Regions from separate parts of the Ensifer sp. ENS10 genome, predicted to be linked through region 1. Evidence: riboswitches for the same ligand, from Rfam matches in the RefSeq annotation. Region 1 holds a riboswitch; each other region holds the start of a gene.

Region 1 (7,113 bases):
GCTCGAACGGTCACGGGTGCTGATCGAGAATCTCGTCCGGCATTACGGCATGGGCGACCGGGCAAGGGTCCGCGCCGCCAACATCCCGGTGCTCGAACTGGAGGACAAGGCATCAGACGCGCTCGCCAAACTCCGGCGCGAGATCGAGCTGGCGCTCAATCAGGATGGCGCAGAAGCGATCGTGCTCGGCTGCGCCGGCATGGCCGATCTCGCCCGGGCGCTCCAAGCGGACTATGACGTCCCTGTCATCGACGGCGTTTCGGCCGCGGTCAAGCAGGCGGAAGCACTCGTGTCACAGGGACTTATGACCAGCAAGCGCGGGGCCTATGCGTCGCCGCTCAGCAAGCCCTATTCAGGTTTCATGAGCGCGCTCGCTCCAACCCCGGCTTGAGGTGATGCCGACCTGGAATCGCCCACGACTGTCGCCAGCAGCGCATTCGATGCGTCGGCCTCGGCAATAATCCAATCGCGAAAAGCCTGGATCTTTTTCTGCCGCCTGCTGCTCTGCGGATAGACCAGCCAATAGGCGCGACCATCTCTTACCACATGGTCGAAGGGCCGGATGAGCCTGCCGCTCTTCAGTTCGTCCATCAGGAAGGTTGAAACGGCAATCGCGATGCCATGGTCGTTCAAAGTCGTCGTGACGTCCATCGCCTGGACGTCGAAGATCAGTTCGGTACCGTTGCTCGCCGGTGGCTCCACCCCGGTTTCGATCATCCATCGCCGCCACCAGCTGGCGTTGCCGAAGCGCCGTACACGCAGGACGTCCGAGGGATGCCTGAGCTGGTGCTTCTCCATGAAAGACGGCGTGCAGACCGGCATGTAATCGATAGGGAAAAGCGGGAACACGTCGTTGCCGGGCCAGTCGCCGTTGCCGCTGCGCACCACGAGATCGATGGCGTCACGCTTGAAGTCGATCAGCTCGGTCGACATGTGCACCCGGATGCTGATGTTCGGATGGGCCGTCTGGAACGAGGCGAGCCGCTGGCCGAGCCAGCTCGACACGACGGTCGGCAGCACGGAAATGTGCAGGTGGTGTTCGGTCTTGTCGGCAATCTCCGAGAAGGCCGCCCCGAGAAGGTCGATCGCTTCCGTCACCTTCGGCGCCAGCTGCCGCCCGGCCGCCGTCAGCCGAACCTCGCGCGGAAGACGAACGAAGAGCGGCGTGCCGATGCGCTCCTCCAACAGCCGGATCTGGTAGCTGACCGCCGCCTGCGTCATGCCGAGCTCGTCGGCGGCGCGGGTGAAGCTCAGATGTCTGGCGGCCGCTTCGAAGGCGCGCACGGCACTCATGGGAGGAATCTTGCTCATGGCCCTGAGATAAGCATTCTTTATGCCAGCATGCGAGAAATCGCTTTGCGCGAAGCAGCAAAAATCCTCACTTTTTTCGTGAACACAACAGCAAAAACAAAGAGGATAGCAATGCTTAGCGCAGTGCGATCAACGATCCTTCATGCCCTGAACTGGGCCGGCAAACGCACTCAACCCAATCATCGCCATCGATACGTTCAGCGAATTCCAGCTGAAGGATATCGGGCTGACGCGAGATCAGGAGACCATCCGGGCGCGCGTCGGCGATGGTGCCGATCCTTGGCATTGGCCGAAGGACGACGATCCGCGCAGGTCACCGCCCTCGCCGGAGCGGGATTGCGGCGACGCGCCGCAAATGGCAAGGGCTTCGCCTCGAGCCCAGCCCGGAGAAAACAAAGACATAAGCATGTCGCTCTGCGATTGACGGAGCGCAGAGGCAAGACACAGCGCAGTTATCGTGATCTGCCACCTTCCCAGCCCGCGGACCGAATTCGGGAGAGATCCGGCGTGGCGTTTCTAAAAGCGGCGTGCCGAAGCCCCTTCGCAAGTGATCGCAACGGAGCGAGCGCGGGGCTCAAAGCCGAGAAGTTCTTCACCCACAGGTTTCGCCGCCTCCCGCCGTTTACTCCTTGTTATCCACACGGCGAAAGAAATCACCTTCTCACCCCGGCTTCGGGCACCTCGAACCTATTGACGCAGATTTGCGATGAACTACTATATCTAGTGTTCGAGGTTCTCTCGATTCGCAGGGATTGAGAGCTAAGACGGGAATACGGTGCGTCGGCGAGTTTTCGCTAGGCTATGCCGTAGCTGCCCCCGCAACTGTAGACGGCGAGCGACTGTCCGGAATTGGACCACTGAGGCATGAGGCCTCGGGAAGGTCGGGATGGAAGCTGAGACCCGTGAGCCAGGAGACCTGCCTCGAGCAACAAACGTCCACGGGCGGGTGTCCGGAGGGGTTGAGTCTACTGCATGTTTCCTTAAATCGTCGCCGATTTAAGGATAAAAACATGCAGCAAATCGAAGTGCTACAGCGATCTTTGCGCGTCTGATAGGACGCACGGCGCTGTCGTGCGGCAGGATGAGCCTGCCTGATCGTCTCGACATCTCCCCGGCAGCCTGTCGAAAGCTTCGGGGTGAAGTCATGTCCGCGTCATTGAAATTCTATCGCTCGCCAATCAAGAGGCGCGGTTTCCCGCGCAGCTGACGAAGAGGCATGCCCGGGCGTCCAGATCCGAGCGAGCCACAGCCATGACAGCCCTGCATTTCGCCGGATCGCGGCTGCGTGTCCGTGCGCCTTCTCATGCTCTCATCCAGCCGACCAAACGAGGAAGAAATGAACGTTACCGTCTACAGCAAGCCCGCCTGCGTCCAATGCACCGCGACCTACCGAGCGCTCGATCGCCAGGGCGTCAACTACGAGGTCATTGATATCTCCATCGACCAAGACGCGCTCGAAACGGTCAAGGGCCTCGGCTACATGCAGCTTCCCGTCGTCGTCGCCGGCCCCGAACACTGGGCGGGTTTTCGCCCCGACAAGATCAGCGCGCTTTCCTAGAGGAGACGGGCGGTGGGCCTGATCGTCTATTTTTCCAGCCGCTCGGAAAACACCCATCGCTTCGTCGAAAAGCTCGGCCTTCGCGCAGCGCGCATACCGCTCAAAGAAAGTAAGGCTTCACTTACGGTTTCCGAGCCTTTCGTGTTGGTCGTGCCCACCTATTGCGGCGATGACGGCCGGGGTGCGGTGCCGAAACAGGTCATCCGCTTCCTCAACGATGCGGGCAACCGCTCTCACATCCGCGGCGTCATTGCTGCGGGCAACAGCAATTTCGGCGCGACCTACGGGATCGCCGGCGACGTCATCGCGGCCAAGTGCCAGGTGCCCTACCTCTACCGGTTCGAGCTTCTCGGAACAGAGGAGGACGTCGCCAATGTCAGAAACGGGATGGAACGATTTTGGACGTCTCAACACTCGAACGCCCCCTGAAGGCGACGGAAGCGGCGCTGGACTATCATGCGCTGAACGCAATGCTGAACCTCTATGATGAAGAGGGACGGATCCAGCTCGACAAAGACCGGCTGGCGGCGAAACAATACTTCCTCCAGCACGTCAACCAGAACACGGTCTTCTTCCATAACCTCAGGGAGAAGCTCGATTATCTGGTGACCGAGGGCTACTACGAGCAGCAGGTTCTCGACCAGTATTCCTTCAACTTCGTCCGCGATCTCTACGACCACGCCTATGGGAAGAAGTTCCGCTTCCCGACCTTCCTCGGCGCGTTCAAATACTACACGTCCTATACGCTGAAGACCTTTGACGGAAAGCGCTACCTGGAGCGCTACGAGGATCGCGTCTGCATGGTGGCCATGACACTGGCGCGCGGCAACGAGGGACTTGCCCGCGATCTCGTCGATGAGATCATTTCCGGGCGTTTCCAGCCGGCGACGCCGACCTTCCTCAATGCCGGTAAAAAGCAACGCGGCGAGCTCGTCTCCTGCTTCCTGCTGCGGGTCGAGGACAACATGGAGAGCATCGGCCGCGCGATCAATTCCGCATTGCAGCTCTCCAAGCGCGGCGGTGGCGTGGCGCTGTCGCTCACCAACATCAGAGAGATGGGCGCGCCGATCAAGCAGATCGAGAACCAGTCCTCCGGCATCATCCCTGTCATGAAACTGCTTGAAGACAGCTTCTCCTATGCCAACCAGCTTGGCGCCCGCCAAGGGGCAGGTGCTGTTTATCTGCATGCCCACCACCCGGACATCATGCGCTTCCTCGATACCAAGCGGGAAAATGCCGACGAAAAGATCCGCATCAAGACGCTGTCGCTCGGCGTCGTCATCCCGGACATCACCTTCGAGCTCGCCCGCAACAACGAGGACATGTATCTGTTCTCGCCCTATGACGTGGAGCGCGTCTACGGCGTGCCGCTGACCGAAATTTCGGTGACGGAGAAGTACCGCGAGATGGTCGAGGATGCTCGTATCCGCAAGCGGAAGATCAAGGCGCGCGATTTCTTCCAGATCATTGCCGAAATCCAGTTCGAGAGCGGATACCCCTACATCATGTTCGAGGACACGGTGAACCGGGCGAACCCGATCGCCGGGCGCATCACCATGAGCAACCTCTGCTCGGAAATCCTGCAGGTGAGCGAGGCGAGCGAATTCAACGACGACCTCTCCTACGCAAAGATGGGCAAGGATATCTCTTGTAATCTCGGCTCGCTGAACATTGCCGCGGCGATGGACAGTCCGGATTTCGGCCAGACGATCGAGACCTCGATCCGCGCGCTCACCGCCGTCTCCGAAATGAGCCACATCTCTTCCGTGCCTTCGATCGAGAAGGGCAATGACGACAGCCACGCGATCGGCCTTGGCCAGATGAATCTGCACGGCTACCTCGCCCGCGAGCGCGTCTTCTACGGCTCCGAGGAAGGCATCGATTTCACCAACATCTATTTCTACACGGTGACCTATCACGCCATCCGCGCATCCAACCGGCTGGCGGTCGAGAAGGGCGTGACCTTCAAGGGCTTCGAGAACTCGAAATACGCGTCAGGCGAATATTTCGACAAATACACCGAAGCCGAATGGCTGCCGGCGACGGAGAAGGTGAAGGGCCTGTTCGAAGCGGCCGGCATCCGCATCCCGACGCAGGACGATTGGCTGGAACTGAAACAGGCGGTCACGCAAGGCGGCCTCTACAACCAGAACCTCCAGGCGGTGCCGCCGACGGGCTCGATCTCCTACATCAACCACTCGACCTCCTCGATCCACCCGATCGTCTCGAAGATCGAGATCCGCAAGGAAGGCAAGATTGGCCGCGTCTACTATCCGGCCGCCTTCATGACCAACGACAACCTCGAATATTACCAGGACGCCTACGAGATCGGGCCGGAGAAGATCATCGACACCTATGCGGCTGCGACCCAGCATGTCGACCAGGGCCTGTCGCTGACCCTGTTCTTCCGCGACACGGCGACGACGCGCGACATAAACCGCGCGCAGATCCACGCCTGGAAGAAGGGCATCAAGACGATCTACTACATCCGCCTTCGCCAGATGGCGCTTGAGGGCACGCAGGTCCAGGGCTGCGTTTCCTGCGCGTTGTAGCGCCGCGTTCCCATTAAGTGCCCCTCACCCTAACCCTCTCCCCGCCTGCGGGGAGAGGGTACCTGCCACACTGACGGCCCAGATTATGCGAGATGGCGCGGCATACACCTTCTCCCCGCAAGCGGGGAGAAGGTGCCGGCAGGCGGATGAGGGGCGTCCACGCCCGAGAGGACAACGAAATGAACATGCACACCAAGCCAGCAAACCGCATCCGCGCCATCAACTGGAACCGCATCGAGGACGACAAGGATCTGGAGGTCTGGAACCGGCTTACCGGCAATTTTTGGCTGCCGGAGAAGGTGCCGCTCTCCAACGACATCCCCTCCTGGGCGACCCTGAAGCCGGAGGAGCAGAAGCTCACCATCCGCGTCTTCACCGGCCTCACGCTGCTCGACACGATCCAGAACGGCGTCGGCGCCGTCAAGCTGATGGAGGATGCCATCACTCCGCACGAGGAGGCGGTGCTTTCCAACATCTCCTTCATGGAAGCGGTGCACGCGCGCTCCTATTCCTCGATCTTCTCGACGCTGTGCCCGACGCCCGATGTCGACGACGCCTATCGCTGGTCGGAGGAAAACGAGTTTCTGCAGAAGAAGTCGGCGCTGATCATGGAGCAGTATGCCTCCGCCGATCCGCTCAAGAAGAAGGTCGCCAGCGTCTTCCTCGAAAGTTTCCTGTTCTATTCCGGTTTCTATCTGCCGATGTACTGGTCGAGCCGCGCCAAGCTCACGAACACCGCCGATATGATCCGGCTGATCATCCGTGACGAGGCGGTGCACGGCTACTATATCGGCTACAAGTTCCAGCGCGGCCTGGAGAGGCTGACCGAGGAACGCCGGCAGGAAATCAAGGACTTCGCCTTCGACCTGCTGCTCGAACTCTACGACAACGAGGCGAAATATACGGAAGCCCTTTATGACGGCGTCGGGCTTACCGAGGACGTGAAGAAGTTCCTGCACTACAACGCCAACAAGGCCCTGATGAACCTCGGTTACGAGGCGCTGTTCCCGGCAGAAGCCTGCAAGGTCAACCCCGCCATTCTCTCCGCGCTCTCACCCAACGCCGACGAGAACCACGACTTCTTCTCCGGCTCGGGCTCGTCCTATGTCATAGGCAAGGCGGTCGCGACCGAAGACGAGGACTGGGATTTCTGAGGAACCCCAGGCACCTGCGGGAACATGAAGAACCGCCCGAGGACATGATGTCTTTGGGCGGCTCCGCGCATCAAAGGGGTGTGGTTATTCCGCCGCGACCACACGGCTGCGGCCGATCGTTGCCTGCGTCAGCAGGAAGGCGGCAAGCGCGCAAGCCGCGATGGCACCGGTCATCGGCAGAGCGGTTCCATCGAAGAAGACGCTCGCGATGATCATCGCGACGGCGGCGGTGACGAAATGCAGCGTGCCCATCAGCGCCGATGCGGTGCCGGCGATTTCGCCGTGATCCTCAAGCGCCAGCACCGCCGAGGTCGGGATCACCAGCCCGAGCACGCCGTAGCCGACGAACAGGAAGGCGGCCATGACGGGCAACTGGTTGAAGCCGAGGCTCATGACGATGAACATCGTGACCATCGTCAGCGCAAAGGCGGCGACGGCGAGGTGCATCACCCGCACCAGGCCGAAACGCTCGCCAAGCCAGCCGGTAGCCTGCGACACCGCGAAGAACGAAACGGCATTCATCGAAAAGGCGATGCTG
Region 2 (7,113 bases), on a different contig from region 1:
ATGATTTCAGAAACAAGCCCATCCGCGGTTCCCGCCGAAGACGAAACCGCCCTGCGCCGGACACCCAGCCAGAAACGCAGCCGCGAGCGCGTCGAACAGATCCTAGCCTGCGCGACGGCGCTCATTCAGGAAAAGGGCAGCGACGCCATGCGCATGAGCGAAGTTGCTGAAAAGGCTGGAATTTCGATCGGATCGCTCTACCAGTACTTCCCCGACAAGGCGGCGATCGTGCGCACGCTGGCCGAGCGCTACAATGCCATGTGCAACGAGTGCATCGCGGCCGAGCTTGCCAAGGTCACATCGCTCGCAGAACTGCGCGACGCCTTCTGCGTGCTGTTCGACATCTACTACGACATGTTTCTGGCCGAGCCCGTCATGCGCGACATCTGGTCGGCAATGCAGGCCGACAAGGCGCTGCGCGAGATCGATCTTCTGCAAAGCCGCGCCGGCGGAAAACTGCTTGCCGATGTCTGGGCCCGGCTTGTGCCCGAAACCCCGCGCGAAACCATCGACAGTGCCGCTTTCCTGATCATGCATCTCGGCGATTGCACCATGCGGCTTGCGGTGTCGGTCGATCGCGCCGAGGGCGACCGCATCGTCGAGGCCTATAAACGCATGATCATCCGCGATTTTGTCGCGGATGGACCGGGCGGCGGCGCAAGTCCAATTGACATATTAGGGGTGCGATCCTAATCATCAGAGATCGATTGGTTCCCGGGACACGAACGTGTTTCGGGAGTAAACGGGAACGTGACGGATGGACCCATGCTGGGCATTCACATCACGGCCGACCCCGCGACTGTAGAGCGACGTCGATCTGCCATTCCGGAGCGATCCGGAAGAAGCCACTGGAAGAGACCACGAGAGGGTGGTCGATCTGGGAAGGCGAGGCTGATCCAGGGCTTCCCGCCCAGCGCCGTGAGCCAGGAAACCTGCCACTCGATACGGGCATAGGGCCCACACCGGGAATTTCCCGATGCCATCACGGAGGTTGTCATGGCTACGTCTACTGTTTCGAGCATTCCGCTCTCCCTCAGCGATCGTCTGACCGCTGGCGTCATCGCGCTTTTCATCGGCGCATTCCTCGTCTTCGGTGCCGGCCTTGCCAATTCGGCCGTGCTGCACGACACCGCGCACGACACCCGCCACTCCTACGGCTTCCCCTGCCACTAAGACGATGTTCCGGAACGTAACTCACGTTCCGCATCGAAGTGTCTGCGGACATGAACGCATCCGGCCTGTGCCGGATGTCGGTGTTTGTGCATGCCGGTTTCGTCCGGCGCGCAACGGCCATCCGCATGGCAGAACGGGAAGGCTTGCAAACCACGCCGCAGCGCGTGGCTTTTGCCGTTATCGAGGGACTTCAAGATGATTGTCAGAACGCTTCTGGCCGCGATCGTGGCTGGACTGATTGCCGGTGTCTTCATGACCGGCGCCCAGGAATTTCGGGTAACCCCGCTGATCCTGCATGCGGAGGAATTCGAAGGCGAGGCTCCGGCCGCAACCGAACAGCCCGCTGCACAGCCTGGAACGACGCAACCCGCCGCCGAGGGCCATGACCAGCATTCGTCGCTGAAGGCGGTCTCACCGCTTTCCGCCATGCTCGATGCCCTGTCGCCGATCACGCCAGCCTATGCGCATGAGGGCGAACACGAGGAAGGCGGCATCATGTTCGGTATGAGCCGGTTCTCCGGCACACTCATTGCCAACCTCGTCACCGGCTCCGGCTTCGGCCTGCTCCTGGCCGGCGTCAGCCTGGTGATCGGCTACCCGATCACGCTTAGGAACGGCGCGCTCTGGGGCGCCTGCGGCTGGCTTGCCGTGCACATGCTGCCGGCAATCGGCCTGCCGCCGGAACTGCCGGGTTTCCCGGCCGCCGAACTCGGCGACCGCCAAACCTGGTGGCTGGCGACCGTCGCCCTCTCCGCAGTCGGTCTCTATCTCGTCGTCCTGCGCGAAGAAATCGTGTCCAAGGTCGTCGGCCTCGCGTTGATCGCCGCGCCGCACGTCTACGGCGCGCCGCAGCCGGTCGATATTACGAGCAACGTTCCGGCCGTGCTCGGCGCCGAGTTTGCGGTTGCCGCACTCGCCACCACGCTCGCCTTCTGGATCGTGCTTGGCGTCGTCTCCGGCTTCATCAACGAGCGTTTCGCGAGAGCAAACTGATCCGGCCGATCACGCCCCCCCATGGGCACCTGAACAAACGACGGCGGGGTTCAGGCCCCGCCGTTTTGCATGAGATGCGCGGCCAGCCGCGCGCGGCGATCGTCCGGCTCCAGCAGGACGCAGGTATCGCAGAAGCTGCCACCCTCCGTTTGGAAGTAGAGGCAACAGCCGCAACGGATCCGATATTGGCGCGACAGTTGCGCGCCGCTTGCCGGATCGACCGCGGAGATCTCCTCGTAGCAGAGCTCTTCCGAGAACAACCGCGAGCCCCGCCGCTTGACGATCGCAAGCGCCTCGGCCATGCCGCGCGCCTCGTCACCGATCGCGCGACCGATCTCCAGGAACGCTCCGGCAAGGGAATCCGCTGCCAGCCGCCACTGCGCCCCGGAAGAAAGCCCGGTGCGCTTTTTCAGGACCGCGATGACCGGCGCCAGATGGGCCGTGAAGCCGCGCTCGAAAGCGCTGATGCCTTCGGCATGCTGCGGCCCTTCCGCCACACCGAGGCGGAAATGATAACGCTTGCCGGCAACTTCCCGATCATGGTGAAGGCGGGTCCACTCTTCGAAGCGAAGCCCGGCGATCTGCGCCTGAAGACCCGCGCCAAGATAGAGCGCGCCGAGAACCACACTCAGCTGGCGGCTGTAGAAGGCGATCAGATGTGCCGCCCGAATCCGGTCCGTCATGCCGATTGCGAAAAAGTCCTGATAGGCAAGGCTCTGCTCGATCCCGGTCCCACCAGCGGCCCAGAAGGCGGCCGGTGCGCTGAAGGCACTGTCCGCCGGCCCGAGCGAGACACCGGCGTCGGGGAACTGCGCGTGCAACCGCTCGACCACTGCCAGCGCCTGCGGCGGATATCCCTCGACCGTCCGCGCCATCCGCTGGTGATTTCTCGAATTCATGCCGTCTCCGTCGCCAGCCAGCCGCCCTCATATCCCGCGCGCTCAAGACCGCGCCGGATCGCCGGCAGGCTGCGTGTCAGCTCCCAGACGAAGCCGCTCCGCCAATTCTCGATCATCATCACGACGAGCCCCTGGTCAAGGCCGACGACACGCTCGTCGATCCAACCCGCAGGCCCCTCGCCTGCAAGGCTCGGATTGAACCCGCCCGGAAAGCGCCCTTCCTTCAGAAGCCCGGGATAGCCGGCCGCGACATGGCCGAGGGCCGATAGGGACGCATCCGGATCGAAAGGCAGACAGGCCGCTGCAGCCCAGGGCACGAGCGTGCCGTCATCCGGACCGAAGGGTGCGCCGCGGTTGACGTAGCCCAAAAGCCGCTGCCAGCGTCCGTCCTTGAGGCGCAGCCGGCCGCGTGGCGCATGGCAGGCACTGATCCCCCAGAGGCGTTCGCCATAGCCGGCGAAGCCACCGGGATTTCGCCACGCATGGTCGCGCTGCAGCGCGATGGCGCGCCGGGTATTCTCGAAGTAATCCGTCCCCCTTTCGCGCATCGGCCGATCGCCGAGACCGCGAAGGTCAAGCCAGGCCTGCGGGAACAGGTGGATGAACAGCGGCGCCGCATGGAGATGGGGCCCGCCGTCAGCCGCGATCCAGTCGTAACCCTCCGTAAAGGCGGCGTAGTGCTCCGGCTCGATCGCATGATCGGGCGCCCCGAGCGCCAGCACATAGAGCAGCAGCGCCTCGCTGTACCCGCGCCAGCGATGCTTCAGGAACCGGCCGGGCGGGCGCCAGCCCATCGTCAGTGTGTCACTGCGGTTCAACGCCCAGCGCCAATCCACGCGAGCATAGAGCCTTTCGGCGAGCGTGCGGATCTCGCATTCCCCCGTGTCCTCGCCGGAGAAATAAGCGGAGGTGGTCAGGCATCCGGCGATCAGCAGCGCCGTATCGACGGTCGAGAGCTCGCTGCTCCAGGTGCGCTCGCCGGTCCGCATATCGAGAAAGTGATAGTAGAAGCCGCGATAGCCGCTCGCCCGCTGGTCGCGCGACTGCGGGCTCTCGGCCAGGAAGCGCAGCGTGGTCAACACCCGCCCGATCGCCTCGCGGCGCGAAATCCACCCGCGCTCGACGCCGATGGGATAACAGGAAAGGCCGAAACCGGTCGCCGCAATACTCGACGGCGCGCCCGGCAGCGACGTGTCCGCGATCAATCCGGTGGCCGGATCGGCGTGATCGAGGAAGTATCCGAACGCCGCCTTCTGCAGGCCATCGGTTTGAAATAGCTCGGCATTTTCCGTCTGTTTCAGCATTCCGCCCTTCCGGCCCCTGGCCCCCGTCATACGTCCTTTTGGGCTAACGCCGGCAAATCACTCTTTGTTGAAGGCCAGCTACACCCAAATAGTCGCCGAAATCCAATCCTGTGTTACATTCTTCTAATCTGACCGCGCGCAATGACTGGTTGAAGCGATGTTGAGCGTGTTGGCGTTGATCCTCTCATTGAGTGGTGGCCCGAGCCCATCGACCGCCGCGTCGACGGATGTCGATGTCGAACTGATCCTGGCCGTCGACATGTCCGGCTCGATGGATCTGGACGAGGCGCGCATCCAGCGCGCCGGTTACGTGGAGGCGCTCCGGCACCGCGATTTCCTCGATGCGGTCGCAAGCGGGCAACTGGGCAAGATCGCCATCGGCTATTTCGAATGGGCCGGAACGGTTAACGAATCCTCCGTCGTCGCCTGGCAAGTGATCTCAACCGCCGCCGACGCCGATGCCTTTGCCAAGCTGATCGAGGCGCGACCGGTCGGCACCCGGCGCGGCACGTCGATCTCGAACGCGATCACCTACGGTACGGTGCTGATCGATTCGAACGCCTTCAACGGCATACGCCGGGTCATCGACGTTTCCGGCGACGGCCCGAACAATATCGGCCCGCCGGTCATTCCCGCCCGCGAGACGGCAGTCGCCCGCGGCATCACCATCAACGGGCTTGCGATCCTCATCCGCCCCTCGGTCTCGACCGGCCCGCTCGACCAGTATTACGCCGAATGCGTCATCGGCGGTCCCGGGTCCTTCGTGCTGCCGGTGCACGAGCCGGAGGATTTTTCGATCGCAATTCGCCAGAAGCTGGTGCTCGAGGTCAGCGGCCTGCCGCCGCCGCCCACCGTCCGCCTGGCCGATGCCCTTCCGGCATCCGACTGCCTGATCGGCGAGAAGCTCAGGCCCGGCTTCCTCGACCGCGTCTATCCCGAACTCGACAAATAGCCCCTCGCCGCCCCTACAGCGCCGCGCGTCTTATCAGACGCGCAATGGTCGCCCTAGCACTTTGAAACGCTGCATGTTTCGTCCTTAAATCGGGTACGATTTAAGGAAACATGCAGTTGTCGGCGCGCAACCCATGCGCGTCAGATTGTCGTTTCCCTTCGCTTCGCCCGGCGATAAGATGAGCCGTTATTTCGCGGATCGATTCATGTCCTTGACCACCACGCCTCCACTGGCCGACATGGCCACAGACACCGCCGCCGACACTGGCAGTCAGCATATCCGCGACACGTTGCGCGATGCGATCGTCGAGCGGCGGCTCGCCCCCGGCACCAAGCTTTCCGAAAGCGATGTCGGCGAACTCTTCAATGTCAGCCGCACGCTGGTGCGCGCCGCCCTGCAGGCGCTCTCCTATGAAGGGCTCGTCAGCGTCGAGAAGAACCGCGGCGCCTTTGTCGCCCATCCCTCGATCGACGAAGCCCGCCAGATCTTCGCGACCCGCCGGCTGATCGAACCCGGCGTCGTTCGTGCCGCGGCGCCCCATATCGGCAAGGCCGAGCTCGCCGAGCTCCGGCGCATGCTGGCGGCCGAACGGCAGCTCACCGAACAGCGCGGCCACTCGGCCCGCCGCGCCGAGATCAAGGCATCAGGCGATTTTCACCTGGCGCTCGCCGATCTCAGCCGCAACGCCATTCTTCGCCGCTTCATGGACGAACTCATTGCCCGCTCCTCGCTGGTGATCGCGCTTTACGGCCAGTCGACCGTTTCGAGCTGCGGCCACAACGAACACGACGAGATCGTCAACGCGCTGGAACGCGGCGACGTCGATACCGCAGCCAAACTGATGGTCCACCATATCGACCATATCGAAGCCGATCTCGACCTGCGCGTCCACAAATCGACCGACCTCAAGGCAGCACTCGAGCTTTAGGGCCCGCCCTCAGACTTCAGGAATCACGAAAAGTTCACGGGCCGAAAAAAGTCGCTGATCCGGCGGAACCATTCCCGCGCCACAGCGTTGGCCTCGCGCTCGAAAAAGACTGAGAACGAGGAAAGCAAATGAGCGAGAAGTTCTTCGCCACTCCCATCCCCCTCCGGTTATCTGCAAAACGGCAGACCGTCGTCAGAACGGTCTTCGAAGCCGTCGAGTTGCTGCGGCAATGGCCGGGACGTCGCGGACGGGAATACCGCGCGGCTCTCAGGCGCTGCCTGGACGCGCTGGATGGATTGACGAGTACGGACCGGGCCAGCCGCTGCTTTGCTGCCGCTGCCCGCGAATCGGGCCTGCTTCTGGCCTGACGTGGAAGTCCCCAAGGTCCGTAGATCGGGTCTCTCACGATGCGCCGAAGGACGATCGGCGCATCGCCCCCCCAAGGGCGCGCGGAACAAGCGCGGCTTCACCTTTGACGAAAGAGACGATCAGTCGGCGAGTTCGGCCGCTTCCTTCGTCTGACGGTCGGCAAGCGCCTTCAGTGCTTCCTTGTCGAGACGCCAGTCCGGCGAGCCATAGCCAAGCGGCCATTTGTAAGGCTCCTTGTCGTTGAAGAACACGACGGTGGTCAGGAGCGGAAAGGCCCGGCGATAGGTCTGTTGGTCGAGGATTTCCTTGTACCAGGCGCGCCTGTAGTCCGCCGAGCCCGAAACGCCAAGTTCGGCGATCATGACCGGTTTGCCGAAGCCCGCGACGCGCTGGTATTTTTCGTTCAGCGCCTCGCCGAAGCGACGCTCACGCCCCCAATAGTCGACATCCATCTTCTGCAGGCCCCAGACGGGGATCCCGACGACATCGACGACA
Region 3 (7,113 bases), on a different contig from region 1:
CACCACTGCGGATGCCCGGGACTATGCCAGCGCCATCTCACGACAGAATATCGAGCTGCGCCGGGCGAAGAACGACCGCCGCCGCGCGGGCTGCGGTGGCGGCAGCGTCGTCACCTTCGATGGCGGCGACCCCGACAGCTGCGGGGAGCTCGACAGCCTCATCGCCGAGATGGAAGACAATCTGCGCATGCTGAAGTCGGAGCGCGAGCAGATCGTCGCCGGCGGCAGCGAAGACAGCCGCCGCCGCATCCTTGCCGCGCTTGAAATCAACGGCTGCTACAGCGACAGCGAGGAGTTCGCCAGCGTCGAGCCCGAAGAGCCCGAAACGCACCGCAACATCATTGCCGACCTGCCACCTGAGGACGCCTACGGGCCGATGCTCGGGCATAACGAAGACAGTTATGCGCCGCAGGATGGCTATTACCGCGGAACGCTCAGGACCATGTGCGTGCGCACCTGCGACGGCGCCTTCTTCCCGATCTCCTCGGATGCGACGCCGGCCGACTTCCCGCGTGACGAACAGGCCTGCCGGGCGCGCTGCCCTGGCGCCGAAACGGAACTCTACTTCCACGATATCAACACGGAAGAGAGCGAACAGATGGTCTCGGCCGTGACCGGGCTACCCTATACCGAAATGCCCAATGCGTTTGCCTATCGCACCCGCGGCATCAGCAAGCCTGGCATGTGCGGCTGCCAGATACCGCAGACTGCCGCAACCTCGCCGAAGACGACCGGCACCAAGATCGGCGACGATCAGTCGTCCATCGTCGTGATCGAAACCAAGAAACCGGCGGACACCACGACCGCCAAGGCGCCGGCCGAGGAGCGGCCCTACGACCCGTCCAAGAGCAAGGTGCGCGTCGTCGGCCCGACCTTCCTGCCGCAGGAAGAAACCTCGATCGACCTGAAGCACCCGAAGGGACCGGCCTATCAACCGGTCCAGAACTGATCCTGGCGCCGCCTTAAAGCCCGTCGCGATCTTTTAGATTCGCTCATTGCACTTTAAGTTTTTGATACTTCGCACGTCGTTATCGCAAAACCGCTGCGCACTTTTGCGAGACGGGTTTTAGGAACTCTCGCCGCAGTTCCCCCAGCCTTCCTCAAACACCAGCTCTTCCAGCGGCAGGCGTTGCCGCCATCCCTTCACCGCCAGTTCGGGCTGCTGGTAAAGGCGATCGACATAACCGAGGCAGAGCCAGGCGACGATCTCGATATGATCGGGAATGCCGAGGATCGCCTTGATCTCGGCCTCGTGAAAGATGCTGACCCAGCCGACGCCAACTCCTTCGGCGCGGGCCGCAAGCCACAGGTTTTGCACGGCGCAAACCGTCGAATAGACATCCATCTGCGGATTGTGCGTGCGGCCGAGAACGACGGCGCCGCCGCGCGTGCGGTCACAGGTGACGCAAATGCTGAGCGGTGCCTTGCGAATGCCTTCGAGTTTCAGCGAGCGGTATTTGGTCTGCTGCTCTGCCTCGAACATCAGCGCCGCCTCATCATTGGCGCGGCGAAACGCCTGCCAGACGCGCTCGCGCGTTTCTGCCCCCCGCACCAGTACGAAATTCCAGGGCTGCATGAAGCCAACCGACGGTGCACTGTGCGCCGCCGTAAGCAGGCGTTTCACCAGATCGTCGGGAAGAGGCTCTGCCAAGAATTCGTCGCGCACGTCGCGGCGTGTTTCGATAGCGCGGTAGACAGCCTCCCGCTCATCCAGCGAGAAGGCACCGGCAGCCGCAAGGCCGCCCTTCGGTTCAGTCAGCATCGTTCGATCCCCAACAATGCGAAAACCTCCCGCCGTCCGCGCGGGGTTCGGTCTATCTCGCCAGGCCGGTCTTCTGACTTCGGTTCAACCGGTCGCCTCACCTTCCCAGATCGATTTAAGATCCAGTGGCAAAACCTTGAATCAATTCAAGGCACTTGTAGAGGCGACCGTCCCCGTCACAGCGTTGGGCACGTTCCGGAATGACACCGGATTCCCGATTCTCCCGCTTGCGCGGGCACCTGACGGCGTCATAAGGGCACAGCCACCAGCGAAAGACAAGCGCCCGTCAGAGCGGGATGAGGAAAAGTGCACGCAGTTTTCCGCCCGCATTCCGCTCTAACTTCTAAGGACCGATCACGTTTATGATTTTGGATCGATCCGACCCAAAATCTTCGTGATCTAGAGCGGCGCCACCGGATGGGGCGAACCGTCATAGCCGCCCCAGACCGATTGGTCGAAGCAGATCACCGATCCGGTCATCAGCCCGGATTCCGCCGAAGACAGGTAGGCGCAGGCTCGCGCCACCTCGGCCGGATCGACGAGCCTGCCGAAGGGTTGGCTGGCGGCCGCCTTTTCGAGCCAATCCGCGGCAGCGCCGTGAAATTCGCGCTGGATGCGGTCCTCGCCTTCGGAAGCCATCCAGCCGATATTCAGGCCGTTGACGCGGATGCGGTTGCGCAGAAGCGCATAGGCAGTGTTCTTGGTCAGCGTCTCCAGAGCGCCTTTCGACGAGCAATAGGCCGCAATGAAGGGCTGCCCGGCCATTGCCGACATCGAGCCGATATTGACGATGGTGCCTTCCGTTCGCTCGCGCCGCATCACCTTCACCGTCTCCTGCATCAGGAAGAACGGCGCCCGCACATTGATGGCGAACATCCGGTCGAAGAGTTCCGGTGTCGTGTCCAGGATCGTGCCGCGATCGGTGATGGCGGCGGCATTGACCAGCGCATCGACCCGACCGAATTCCGCATCGCAGGCGGCAACGACCTTGCGCGCGTCGTCCACCTTTTCAAGATCGGCCTCGACATAGACCACTTTCGCGCCGCTTGCCTTGCCGATTTCTTCGGCCTTCGCCTTTCCCTTGGCGGTATTGCGTCCACAAATGACGATACCCGCCGCACCGCGTTCGGCGAATAGACCGGCGATCGTTGCGCCCAGCCCTTGCGTGCCGCCGGTGACGATGGCGATCTTGCCTTGCATCTGTCCGTTCATCGAGTTCCTCCCTCGCAGATGATCGTGTGAAACAGCTACGGCTCCCGAGCGAAACGCACCGGGAGCCTGTCAATTGTGAGACTGACCCGTCAGCTCAGCTTGCGCTTCGCCTGCGCGTCGAGTGCCGACTGAAAATCCTGCTCGCTCGTTCCTGCGGCCAGTGCCTCGCGCATCAACTGCGCCTGGGTCTTCGGCGCCAGCCCGCCAAGCGGCGGATCGCGGTCGAGATTGGTTGGGAAGGAATAGCCCTCGGCGCAGGACGCGATGGCATTGGCCGCTTCCGCTTCGGTCAGCTTGCCCTTCGCCAGCAACGCCTTCAAGGCCGGATAGAGCGTCGCGCTCATCGTCAGCCGATCGACCGTTTCCATCGCCCGGCCAAAGGCCGAGGACACCTGCAGCAGGTTCGCCACGCGGCGGATGTCGGTGGAGCGGTTGTTGCCGGCGGCGTGGAAGAGCGCCGGATTGAAGAAGACCACATCGCCCTTCTCGAGCGGAAGCTGGACATGATGCTCGTCGAAATAGGCCCGGAACTCCGGCCGATTGAGCGCCAGATAACCCGGCACATAGGTCTGGCTATAGGGCAAAAACAGGGTCGGCCCGCTTTCAAGCGGCATGTCGCAATGGGCGACCGCCCCTTGCAGGGTCAGCACCGGCGAAAGCTTGTGAACATGGAGAGGGTACTGCTCGATCACCGCGGCGGTCTGGAAGCCGAGATGGTAGTCCCGGTGCGCCGATTGTGCCGCGCCGCCCGGATTGACGCGGTTCACCTGCGCCGTCATCTGGTAATTCGGCCCAAGCCAGGCTTCGCTGACAAGCGCAATGATGGCATTGCCGTAGTAGGCGGCAAAATTCGCCGGCGCCTTCAGGCAGTGCTTTTCCAGCGAGTTCCAGATGCGATCATTGGCGCCAGGCTTGGCGAAGTGGTCGCCGCCGCCGCTGTTGCTGCGATGCTGCTCCTCGATGATCTCGTCGAAGACGGTGCTCGCGACATCCACCGCGGCGGTGTCGGCAAAGGCGCGCTTGAAGACCGCCACACCGGGGCCGGTCGCCAGCGCCTCACAGATTTCGGCAAGCACCGCCCGCCGCGTTTCTGCATTGCCGCAGGCGGCAATCAGCTCGACGCTATTGTAGATCAATACGTTCTGGTCGCAGCTTGAAGCATAGGGATAGTCGGCCAGGTTGGTCCGACGCTCGACTTCCGCGCGGAACGCTTCGATATCGCAGGCCGCTTCGGTGAGCCAGACACGCTCGATCCGCTGCCTCGCACTGTTGTCGGTCTTCATCCCGTTTCCTCCTCCGGAACATCTTGATGGACACGACTATAGGCGGCGGCAAAACATGATATAGAGCAAGAATCCATCAAAAATCCATCAGGAGAGCAGCGGCGATGGCCCATCCGTTTCTGGTCAAGGACATTGCCTTTCAGGCCGGCCTCAGTACCGCGACGGTCGATCGCGTGCTCAACGAGCGCCCGGGCGTTCGCCGCCAGACCATCGCCAGGGTTCGCGCGGCCATCGAGGAGCTGGAGAAGCAGCAGGCGGGGCTCGACATTCAGGGCCGCAAGTTCGCGATCGATATCGTCATGGAGGCGCCGGAGCGCTTTACCGATGCGGTCCGGCGAGCCTTCGAAAGCGAGGCCATCACGCTGGCGCCGACGATCTTTCGCTGCCGTTTTCACTTCGCCGAGACCATGCGCCCGCAGGACATCGCGCAACTGCTCGACCGCATCCGCCTGCGCGGAACCGACGGGCTGGTATTGAAGGCGCCGGATGTGCCCGAGATCGTCGGCGCCGTCGCACGCTTCGAGACAGGCGGTATTCCCGTCGTGACGCTGGTGACCGACCTTCCCAACTCCCAGCGCACCGCCTATGCGGGCGCCGACAACCGGGCGGCCGGAGAAACGGCTGCCTATCTGATTGGCGAACGCTTTGCAGGTGCCGCGGCCACGGTCCTCGTGACGCTATCCAGCGGCCGCTTCCGCGGCGAGGAAGAGCGGGAGATCGGCTTCCGCCGAGTGCTGCGTCAGCACTATCCGACAATCAGGATCGTCGAGATCAGCGAGGGGCATGGTCGCGATAGCGAAACCGGCGCGCTGGCGGACGCAGCGCTCGCCGCCAACCCCGACATCAATGCCGCCTATTCGATCGGCGGCGGCAACCGCTCGGTGCTGGCAGCCTTCGATCGCCTCAACCGCAACTGCGCGCTCTACATCGCCCATGATCTCGACGATGACAATCTGGCGCTGCTGCGCGCGCGGCGCATTCATTTCGTCCTGCATCACGACCTGAAGACCGACGCGCGCACGGCCTTCCGCACCATCATGCTTTACGGCCGCGTGCCGTCCGCCGCAGTCGGCCCTCAGCTTTCGGCCGTGGTGGTCATCACGCCCTATAACGTACCGGAGTAGAAAAATCGCCCAGGCCGCTTGGCCCGGCGGTTGGCTGCTCGCCGGTGGTTTCACCCGGCAGCACCGTATCGTCAGCGGTCTCGACGCGGTTGCGGCCACGTCGCTTGGCAAGATAGAGCGCCTCATCTGCCGCCAGCAGCAAGGCACGCGCGGTCAAACCATGGCGCGGCGCGAAGGCGATGCCGGCGCTGCCGCCGACGACCAGCAGCTGGCCGTTGAACCCAACTGGTGTCTGCGCATCGGCGACAAGACCGGCCGCAAGCCCACGGGCTTCGGCCTCGCTGCAATCGCCGAGGATGATTGCGAACTCGTCGCCGCCGAGCCGTGCCACAGTACCCTTGGGTCCGGCGCGGTTTCGGAAACGCTCGGCCATAGCGACAAGAACAGCGTCGCCGGCCGCATGACCATAGCGGTCGTTGACCGCCTTGAACGCGTCGAGGTCGGCATAGACGAGCGTGAACGGGTGCGTCTTTGCCTTCAACAGCGCCGCCGCCAGCATGTCGTCGAAGCCGCTGCGATTCAGCAGCCCCGTCAGCCGATCGTGCTTGGCGAGGTGCCGGTTGAGTGCCTCGCTCTGCTGCAAGGCGGCAAAGAGCGTCGAGAAGCGGAAGGCAACGAACGCCATCAGCAGCGCTGCGACGATTGCCATCACGATGACGCTCGGCAGCAACTCGGCGCGCACGAACCCGCCAGGCGATTGCGGCATCCAAGCCGCCACCAGACAGGAGGCGTCAGAACAGCGGCCGACCGATGTGTAGACGCTGCCCTTCGGCCGCTCGGTCAATGGCACGAAAGCAAGACCCCGGACGCCCAAACGCGTCGCGATCTCTCGCGTCATCTTGGCCGTCACCGGTCGCACCGAAACCATGAGCACCGGCGCCCGGCGCTCCGCTGGAACGGCCAGCGTTTCCGGGATGACCGCCTGCACCACGGCGACGCTCATGCGCCCGTCGATCTCGCGCAAGTCCACGGCGTGGATCCCGGGTACGGACGGCATCAGCGATTGCGGGTCGGGCGTCACGACATCGAGCACGTAGGAGCCGGGGTTGTTTCTGAGCACGTTATCGTAGCGGCGTTTGGCCTCGTCGAGCAGGTCATCGACCTCTTCGAGCGGGACACGGGCCGTCTCGCTCGGCACGGCAACACCGTCCTTCAACACAGTCGACGTGTTGTGATCCACGCCCGTCATGATCAGCCAGGAGAAGCCGTAGTCTTCCCACAGCCAGCCCGACAGCTCGTCCGCAACGAATGCGTCGCTGACGTGCCCCTTGGCCAGTTCTTCGTAGGTCTTGTCCCAGAAGGAAAGCTGCGCCTGAAACTGAACGACGGCATCCATCTGGTGGCGCAGTTCGTTTGCCACCAGCCGGCGCTCCGCCGAAAGGCCGAAGCGATCCGCCTCGGCGACGGACCGATCCAGAACGAAAATGAGGCTCGCGATGATCAGAACCGCGACCAGGGTGCAGGCGGCATGGATCGCCCAAACCGTTCTGCTCCGCTTCGCCAGCCGCAAAGTCTTGTCCATGATGCGATCGCCCCCTCGTCCGGCCGGCTGTCGCGCGCATTCTCGCGCCTCTCCAAGCGCGATACGCAGCCACGGCGGCCAACTTGGGCAGCACCGTAGCGATCAAAATCAAAGTTTGGCTTAAATAAGCTGGTGTTGAAATACTTAACGATTTCAACCGGCTGAATCCGCCAGCAATCAGCAGTCGCAGGCGGATTACAGGGAGCGCAA

The links. A riboswitch is a leader RNA that binds a small molecule or an ion and turns the genes downstream of it on or off. The one in region 1 is predicted to bind cobalamin.
Region 2: it holds a riboswitch for cobalamin, as region 1 does, so the genes downstream of both, IB265_RS11520 (CbtB-domain containing protein) here and nrdH (glutaredoxin-like protein NrdH) in region 1, are expected to answer to the same signal.
Region 3: it holds a riboswitch for cobalamin, as region 1 does, so the genes downstream of both, bluB (5,6-dimethylbenzimidazole synthase) here and nrdH (glutaredoxin-like protein NrdH) in region 1, are expected to answer to the same signal.

What each region holds. Positions count from the first base shown of each region.
Region 1 covers NZ_JACVAS010000004.1:225,361-232,473, forward strand. Annotated here, with positions in the region: gene IB265_RS16845 (aspartate/glutamate racemase family protein) at 1-391, shown strand, start outside; gene IB265_RS16850 (LysR substrate-binding domain-containing protein) at 349-1,293, opposite strand; cobalamin riboswitch at 2,025-2,250, shown strand; gene nrdH (glutaredoxin-like protein NrdH) at 2,648-2,869, shown strand; gene nrdI (class Ib ribonucleoside-diphosphate reductase assembly flavoprotein NrdI) at 2,882-3,298, shown strand; gene nrdE (class 1b ribonucleoside-diphosphate reductase subunit alpha) at 3,268-5,421, shown strand; gene nrdF (class 1b ribonucleoside-diphosphate reductase subunit beta) at 5,601-6,575, shown strand; gene IB265_RS16875 (multidrug effflux MFS transporter) at 6,660-7,113, opposite strand, start outside.
Region 2 covers NZ_JACVAS010000002.1:943,851-950,963, forward strand. Annotated here, with positions in the region: gene IB265_RS11515 (TetR/AcrR family transcriptional regulator) at 1-693, shown strand; cobalamin riboswitch at 692-955, shown strand; gene IB265_RS11520 (CbtB-domain containing protein) at 997-1,173, shown strand; gene IB265_RS11525 (CbtA family protein) at 1,369-2,166, shown strand; gene IB265_RS11530 ((2Fe-2S)-binding protein) at 2,217-3,065, opposite strand; gene IB265_RS11535 (glucoamylase family protein) at 3,062-4,369, opposite strand; gene IB265_RS11540 (DUF1194 domain-containing protein) at 4,527-5,321, shown strand; gene IB265_RS11545 (GntR family transcriptional regulator) at 5,527-6,249, shown strand; gene IB265_RS11550 (DUF982 domain-containing protein) at 6,378-6,617, shown strand; gene IB265_RS11555 (glycoside hydrolase family 26 protein) at 6,738-7,113, opposite strand, start outside.
Region 3 covers NZ_JACVAS010000002.1:194,786-201,898, forward strand. Annotated here, with positions in the region: gene IB265_RS07885 (DUF2865 domain-containing protein) at 1-949, shown strand, start outside; gene bluB (5,6-dimethylbenzimidazole synthase) at 1,067-1,762, opposite strand; cobalamin riboswitch at 1,808-2,020, opposite strand; gene IB265_RS07895 (SDR family oxidoreductase) at 2,162-2,974, opposite strand; gene IB265_RS07900 (phytanoyl-CoA dioxygenase family protein) at 3,064-4,257, opposite strand; gene IB265_RS07905 (LacI family DNA-binding transcriptional regulator) at 4,362-5,381, shown strand; gene IB265_RS07910 (GGDEF domain-containing protein) at 5,356-6,903, opposite strand.